2 regions of the Pseudocolwellia antarctica genome follow, and region 2 is predicted to be linked to the other one. Evidence: predicted binding sites of a transcription regulator. Region 2 holds the regulator's gene; the other holds the start of a gene.
The links. The regulator sigma-54, encoded in region 2, starts transcription at its own class of promoters, with help from an activator protein. The targets are predictions, from matches to a motif close to GTTGGCACGNNNNTNGNNT.
Positions count from the first base shown of each region.

Region 1 (4,397 bases), 680 kb from region 2:
CCTGCTGCTGCTAAATCTTGTACGAATGAGTCAGCTAACTCACCTTGATAAAAAGCATCTAAACCGTGAGTCGCTAGGTATTCAAAGGTACTAGCTAATTTAGGGTTAAAGTAATTATCGCCAGCCTGTAGAGGTTTACCTTGATTATTGCTGTTCAAATAAAGAGATTTAAAGGCTTGGTTTGTTTCTGCCACGCTGGCTAGCTTTTCACAGCCTGCTTGTAAGCTTGCTGAAACCACAAAGCCGTTACGCGCCCAACTAATTGCAGGTTCAAGAATACGGCTTAATGGTAGTTTTGCATTTTTATCGTTAGCTAACGCTTGTTGCCAACCTCTTACAGTGCCCGCTTGCGTTACTGCGCTTAAACCGCCACGAGATGGCATTTGGCTATGATTTTTATAAGCACCAATATTACTAGCAGAACGCCCACAAGCATCGATAGCTATAGGTGTTTTTTCGTTAGGATTGTCTATCAACCAAAAACCGTCACCACCGATAGAATTCATATGAGGATAAACCACACTAATAACAGCCGCTGCTGCCACCATAGCTTCAGTAGCGGTTCCACCTTCTTTTAAAACTTCAACGCCAGCTTCAGATGCTGCCCAATGTGGAGCCGTAAACGCTATATTTTGATCACTCATTAACCATCCCCTTTTTAAACTCGTTCGATATTTTAGTTATTTTTGTTAGTAAACTTTTGTCATTACCATGCGACATCATTAATGAAAATCCATACGGATGTCCTTTATCAGAAGTGGCTAATGGCAAATGTACCTGGGCCGAACCACTTAAACCGGCGATAGCCGACAATGTGATAATTCGCATACGTAATTCGCTAGTATCTTCACCTAGTTTAGGTGCAGTTGTTGGCGTAGTAGGCAGAAATAAACAACTTTTCTCATCTAAATTTTCTGCAATAACTTTCTGCCAAGCCTGCTGTACAGCTAAAGCTTCTTTTTCTTCAGCTTCAGTTAACGCCATTGCCATTTCAAAACGCGAAGTGATGGCAGGAGAAAAGCTTGGTTGTTCTTCATTTATCCATTTACTGTGCTGTTTAGCAATAGCTCTACCTTGTAAAATACGAAATGCATCGGCTAATTCAGTTAAAATATTTGTGTTCGGTAAAATAAACTTTTTATGATGAGTAAATTGAGTTTTTGTTTGCTCTAGCAAGCTTTGCATTATAGGTAGAAGTGCGGGATCAATTAAATCAAATAAACCCTCATCAATAACAAGTGTATCTACTGAGTTGATAGCTTGCTCAGGTAATAATACATCACCCGTTTGCTTTAATAACTCAGCCGTACTTGTAAACCAGCCGATAGTATCGAATGGCGGAGCTAAAGGAATAAGACCATCTTTAGCAATAATATCGTGACTAGGTCGCATACCATACAAGCCACAATAACTTGCTGGAATACGAACAGAGCCACCTGTATCAGTACCTAAACCAATATCAGCTAAATTAGCAGCAACCGCAGCTGCAGATCCCATACTTGAACCACCACAGGCATGGTTAGGAACTTTAGGGTTTTCAGCAGCGCCATAATGAAAATTATTGCCTTCTAAACTATAGGCAATTTCGTCGGTATGGGTAAAACCTACAAATTCACATCCTTGCGCCATCAATTTATCTATTGAAGAAGCACTCTGTTGGGCATTAGTCGCTTTTGCAAACCAATCAGGATTACCTGCACTATTCTTTTCACCCTTAACAGCAAATAAGTCTTTAACGGCAAGGCGTTTATTAAGCAAAATACCTTGATGACTAGTTTGCCATTGCGTTGGACCATGCTGACAAAAAATAGCGTTTTTATTTATATGTGAATTATTGTTCATAATTACCCAACAGTTTTAAATTGTTCATGTGGAGAATGCTCAAAACATAACATTAAGCTCAGTGTAAATAGCTTAGTAGTCACTTCTCTTAATCTGTACTATTTTGTATTGATTTGCATTTATATTTGAATAGTTCAAAGCACTGAAAATGCAATAAAGCATGTAATCGATTGCATTTAACTTTACTAAAAATAAAGTTCAACTCACCTAAAAATAAATAAGGAGCAATTACAATGCCAAAACAACATTCCTGTCCGATCGGTCAATGATAACAAAGATGCGCTTAAAATGAAAAATAAATATAACGCAAAATGATAGGTTTTCATCACCAGCATGGTGCTATAAATCACCAGAATAGTGCTTAAATAGCCACTACAGAGAACAAAAGATAACGATGCGAAGTGATTAAATTAGGCATAAAGATTTATGCCTAATTGAGGTATTAACCAGAGTATAGGTTAAATTAAATAAGTGGAGATTCGTTAATGATCAAACCGTTTACGTCAGCGTACACCCAATCATTAGGCGAAATAAAAGTACCTAATAAATTAACCGTTTGGTCTTTATCACCAAAACCACGCTTAAGTGTACTTCTTGGTGTAACGCCTAATGCCATTACCGCAATATCCATGGTTTTTAATATTTCAATATCGCGACAACAACCATTGATAATAACGCCTTCCCAACCATTATTAATGGCAGTTGTTGCCATAATATCACCAATAAAAGCATGTTTCTTACTAGCAAAACCATCAATAACAAGCACCTTCCCCTTACCTGGTTGTTTCAGTGCTTCAACAGCAAAAGAGTTATCTTCTGGACAGGTTACTGTTACCGCTTGACCAAAAAACTTATTTTTTCCACCGTATGAATTCAAACCACTTTCAGCTGTTCTCACGGTATCTCTATGATCGTCAAACAAATCTGGCGTTGTAAAATCTTGCATAATGTTAAAACCTTTAATTGCGTAGATAGATAATTACTGGGATAAATAATTACTTAGGAATAGAAAGACCAATGCCTTTCAAAATAATTTGAGCAATAGACTGAGTAATAGCTTTCACATCACTTTCTTCATACTCGTACTTATTCAATAACAATAAAGCTTCAGTTTGAAAATCAGCATAATATTGCGTAGTCGACCAGATCGTAAATAACAGGTGGTTAGGATCTACTTGATCCATCTTTCCTGCATCCATCCAAGCTTGTAACAATTCATATTTTTCTCTGAACCATGGACGTGAGTTTTTACGAATATAATCTTGAAGAAATGGCGCACCACGGATCATTTCAATCGCAAACAAACGCGACTGCATCGGCTTTTCTATTGATAGAATAACTTTGTACTGAATGTACTTATATAAAATAACAGCGGGATCATCTTCAACAGAAACGTCTTCTAGCCCTAAATTCCATGAGCTTACAATGTTCTCAAGTACTGTTTCATAAAGACCTTCTTTACTAGTAAAGTAATAATGAACATTAGCTTTAGCGACGCCAGCTTCTTTAGCTATCATACTCATACTGGCGCCATCATAGCCAAGTTGAGCAAATATTTTTTCGGCAGCAGCAAGAATAAGTTGCTGATTTTTCTCACGAGTCGCTTCTTTTTTGTTTTGTTTAATTTCTACTGTCATAAGATGCAATTTGATTAATTTATATTACTTATTTTTACGCATACTGACCAAAAGGTCAATGTGTGATAATTTAATAAAATTCATATACTGATAAAACATTAACCCATTGGCTTAAAGCGCCATATATCAACTGAAATAAAACTAAACAGTTAATTGTTACCGCGAATAAATAATTGATAACCTTGTATTTATATGAAGTATTCAAAACTCATTATCCTTAGATTTAGACAAGTATATGCACTTTACAAAAAATATTTTTTACAGATTCATTGCTAGCCCTATACCAGTAAGCAAAGTATCATTATGAACAAATTATAAATATGCGATTTAGTGTAGGTTTTCTCAGCGATTAGTTGTTATCAATTAAAACTACATTTTCACCTACACTAGATGCGGTAACAACATGAAAATTCATAGCGTTACACAATATTTAAATAGTTTTTGAAATATCCAAAAACTACATAACCCATTATAAATAAAGTAATAAACGAAATAACACATGACAGATTTATCACAACACACACCTATGATGCGCCAGTACCTTACGATTAAAGCAGAATTTCCGAATATTCTGATTTTTTATCGTATGGGCGATTTTTACGAATTATTTTTTGATGATGCTAAAAAAGCGTCTGATTTATTAGATATATCACTTACTGCTCGCGGTAAAACGGGTGGTAATGCAATTCCTATGGCGGGTGTTCCCTATCATGCTGTTGAAGGTTATTTAGCTAAGCTAGTTCAGCTAGGTGAATCTGTCGCGATATGTGAACAGATTGGCGATCCTGCGACGAGTAAAGGTCCTGTTGAACGTAAAGTGGTTCGCGTTGTTACACCAGGTACAGTGAGTGATGAAGCTTTATTAACAGATAAACAAGACAATTTAATTGTAGCGATTAGTGAAACGGTTCAAAAAAA
Region 1 is NZ_CP187926.1:437,343-441,739, reverse strand. It holds gene ACPUVN_RS01905 (gamma-glutamyltransferase family protein) at 1-644, opposite strand, end outside; gene ACPUVN_RS01900 (amidase family protein) at 637-1,842, opposite strand; gene ACPUVN_RS01895 (putative 4-hydroxy-4-methyl-2-oxoglutarate aldolase) at 2,306-2,788, opposite strand; gene ACPUVN_RS01890 (TetR family transcriptional regulator C-terminal domain-containing protein) at 2,838-3,479, opposite strand; gene mutS (DNA mismatch repair protein MutS) at 3,979-4,397, shown strand, end outside.
Region 1: the regulator sigma-54 is predicted to act here: its motif matches at 2,065-2,083, upstream of ACPUVN_RS01900 (amidase family protein).

Region 2 (4,397 bases):
TGGAAGCAATCACATCAACAAATAATAAAAACGATAGATACAGAATTAACGCCCGACTTTATTGCTGAATCATTAAAAAGTAACACTTTTAGTGAAACTGGAGCGCTTTCTCATATTATCGATGCACAAAGAATGGAACATTATTCGGGTATAGAAGTTACTCACTTTGAATTTCCGAGCTTGACCTTATACCCAGAAAATAAAGATGTTCCATGGAAAATTAGCTCAAAAGAAGGCACACTGTTTAAAAACAATCGTGTAAGCTTAAAAAATAGAGTGAAGTTAGAATCTACGGATCCTGATAGCTTAATACAGCAAATTCATGGAAAATCGATTGAATTAGACTTAAACACAAACATTATTAGCTCAGAACAAGCCATCGTTATTTTAGGTAATGGCTTTACCGTGTACGGTTCTGGATTAATTGTTGATATAAACACCAAACAGATGACATTAACTGAACATGTGCAAACTATTTACCAAAAAACTCAAAAGTAGCTTATTAATTCTCGTATTATCGTCTTTAGCTAGCTCTACAGCTTTAGCTAAAAAGCTCGATATAAATCAAGAATTAAGTATTGATGCCAGCAAACAATCAGCGGATCTAAAAAATAAAATTTTTAGTTACATCGATAATGTAGTTATCAAACAAGGCACCCTAATTATTAAGGCTGACTTAGTACAAGTGATCACCGATGTTGATACAGGTGAAAAAACCTATATAGCTAAAGGAAAGCCAGCAACGTTTGAGCAAACATTAGACGATGGCAAGCCGATTAACTTACAAGCCAACGAAATTAGATACGAACCTTCTTTAAATACTGTGGTTATTTCAGGTAATGCATTATTACAACAAGACGGTAGTGAAGTAAGTGGTAGCAAAATTACTTATAACGCAGAAACAGAATATGTGAATGCTGAAAGTAATGAGAATGACAAAGTGAAAACAGTTATTCAGCCAAAAACTAAAACCAAAATAAACACAGACAAACCACTCGTTGAGGATATTCAATAAAGCATGGCTACCTCTACTCTAATTGCAAAAGGTTTGGCTAAATCATACAAAAGCCGTAAAGTTGTAAAAAATGTTGGCTTAACCGTTAACGCGGGTCAAATTGTTGGCTTACTCGGCCCAAATGGCGCAGGTAAAACAACCTCTTTTTACATGATTGTAGGTCTTGTACCTAACGATGAAGGCTCTATTGTTCTTAATGATGAAGATGTCACCTTATTACCTATGCATGAACGTGCTAGAAAAGGTATTGGTTACCTTCCTCAAGAAGCTTCAATTTTCAGAAAACTTAGCGTTTATGACAACATCATGGCCATTTTACAAACGCAAAAAGCTTTAAACCAAGTTGAACGCGAAGCAAAGTTAGAGCACTTACTAGAAGAGTTTAATATAGGCCACATAAAAGACAATTTAGGTATGAGTTTATCGGGTGGTGAGCGTCGCAGAGTAGAAATTGCACGAGCATTAGCCGCAGACCCTAAGTTTATATTATTAGATGAACCTTTTGCGGGTGTCGACCCTATCTCTGTAGGTGATATTAAAAAGATTATTCTACACTTAAAAGAACGAGGCATCGGCATACTCATAACAGACCATAATGTTCGTGAAACACTTGATGTATGTGAACATGCCTATATTGTAAGTCATGGTGAATTAATCGCAGAAGGTAATGCTGATGAGATACTTTCAAATCAACATGTAAGAGATGTATACCTTGGCGAACAATTTACGCTATAGTTATCAATAAGTATCAATAATGTTTATATGATTAATAGGATAAATAATACGTAGATGCGCCCTTCTTTACAACTCCGTATAGGACAACATCTAACGATGACACCTCAGTTGCAACAAGCAATAAAGTTGCTGCAACTATCAACGTTAGATTTACAACAGGAAATTCAAGAAGCTTTGGAGAATAACCCGTTGCTTGAAGTTGATGAGAGTTCCCCTAACTCTCAGGATAGTTCCGTTAATAATTTAGAAGATGCATTCTCTGCAAACGCAAAAGCGGATACAGATAAAGGCAGCACTGACGGTTCAGAAGACTCTACTCCCTCTATTGATGAAATATCAACGACTGAAGCGATGAGCAATACCGACATCCCCGAAGAACTTAATATAGATACCACATGGGATGAAAGCTACAGCGCAGGTATTTCTAATACAGGTAGTATTAGCTCTCCTTCTGAAGATTATACCTATCAAGGTGAAACCAAAGATTCTCTACAAGATCATCTTTTGTGGCAAATGGAACTAACTCCTTTTAGTGATACCGATAAAACCATCGCCATAGCCATTATTGAAGCTATTGATGAGTCAGGATACCTAACGGTTTCTTGTGAAGACATTCTCGATTGTGTTGGTATTGAAGATCTTGAATTAGACGAAGTTCAAGCCGTACTAAAACGTATTAATGTTTTTGATCCTGTAGGTGTAGGTGCACGTTCTGTTGCTGATTGTTTACTGATACAACTTAATCAATTTGATACCGCTACACCTTGGCTTAAAGAAAGTAAACAAGTTGTAAAAGAGCATATAGATTTATTAGGTAATAGAGATTACCGTCAATTAATGCGTAAAACGCGTTTAAAAGAAGATCAACTACGCGAAGTATTACGCTTAATTCAATCATTAGATCCTCGTCCTGGCGACAGTGTTGTTAAAAGTGATGAACAATACGTGATCCCTGATGTTTCCGTTGAAAAGAAAAATGGTCGCTGGGTAGTAGAATTAAACCCAGACACAGCACCTAAGCTTTCTGTAAATCAACAGTATGCATCGATGAGCCGCTCAATGAAGTCATCAAACGATACACAATATATACGTTCTAACTTGCAAGAAGCTAAATGGTTTATTAAAAGTTTAGAAAGTAGGAACGATACATTATTAAAAGTGTCAAATTGTATAGTGCAGCGTCAACAGGGCTTTTTTGAACATGGTCCTGAATCCATGAGACCTATGGTTTTAAATGACATTGCTGAAGCAGTAGATATGCATGAATCAACAATTTCTCGCGTAACTACTCAAAAGTACATGCATACCCCAAGAGGGATTTTTGAACTTAAATACTTTTTCTCAAGCCATGTAAGCACTGATAATGGTGGTGACTGTTCTTCTACAGCAATAAGAGAGCTTATTAAGAAACTTGTTGCCGCAGAAATTCCAGCAAAACCATTAAGTGATAACAAAATGGCAGAAATCCTTGCTGAGCAAGGTATCAAAGTCGCGCGTCGTACTGTCGCGAAATATAGAGAGTCATTATCAATACCGCCGTCGAATCAACGTAAGAGCTTAATATAATTTTCCAATATGACTAAAAGAGGACGTTAACTTATGCAAATAAACCTAACAGGCCACCATGTAGATATCACTAACTCTTTACGCGAATATGTTAATACGAAATTTTTAAGGCTAGAACGACATATTGATCAAATTAATAATGTATATGTAGTATTAACAGTTGAGAAAATAAACCAAATTGCTGAAGCAACTGTTCATTTAAAAGGTACAGAAGTTCATGCAACGGCAGACAATCAAGATATGTACGCTTCAATCGATGCTTTAATTGAAAAGTTAGATCGTCAAATTTTGAAGTACAAAGGCAAAACCGCAACCCATTAACTCAGTAGAATAAAGTAGGCTTTAGAAGTAATTATGACTTTGCAAGATATCTTATTACCAGATTGCACATGTTGTGCAATTTCTGGTTCTAGCAAGAAACGAATTTTAGACCAAATTTGCACCATAGCCTCCGACAAAATTTCTGAGCATAGTCCGTACGAGTTATTAGAAAGTTTAGTGTCTAGAGAAAAACTAGGCTCTACAGGAATTGGCAATGGCATTGCAATCCCTCATGGGCGACTGGCAAATGCTAAGTCTGTGGTTGCTGTTGTCGTAACTACTGAAACACCTATTGACTTTGACGCGATAGACAATAAACCTGTCGATATTTTTATTGCCCTATTTGTTCCCGAAGATGCTTGTAAAGAGCACTTAACGACTTTACAAAGTATTGCTAAGTTATTCGGCAATAAGCAAATAGCTAAGCAAGTTAGAAAGTGTCAAAGTAATGAAGAATTGTTCAAGCTTATCCAACAAAACACATAAAAAAGGATCGAACAGCTCAATGAAGTTAATTATCGTAAGTGGACGTTCAGGTTCAGGAAAATCAGTAGCCTTAAGAGTACTAGAAGATTTAGGTTACTATTGTGTTGATAATATCCCTGTAAATTTATTGCCTGCACTCGTGCATACCGTGATCAACGATTACGAAAATGTAGCGGTAAGTATTGATGTTCGTAATTTACCTAACAATCCTCAAGATGTTTCCGAAATATTAGATTACCTACCGAATACCGTTGATTTAAACATTTTATATCTG
Region 2 is NZ_CP187926.1:4,263,699-4,268,095, reverse strand. It holds gene lptC (LPS export ABC transporter periplasmic protein LptC) at 1-498, shown strand, start outside; gene lptA (lipopolysaccharide transport periplasmic protein LptA) at 464-1,015, shown strand; gene lptB (LPS export ABC transporter ATP-binding protein) at 1,019-1,750, shown strand; gene ACPUVN_RS18475 (RNA polymerase factor sigma-54) at 1,805-3,316, shown strand; gene hpf (ribosome hibernation promoting factor) at 3,350-3,637, shown strand; gene ptsN (PTS IIA-like nitrogen regulatory protein PtsN) at 3,671-4,123, shown strand; gene rapZ (RNase adapter RapZ) at 4,143-4,397, shown strand, end outside.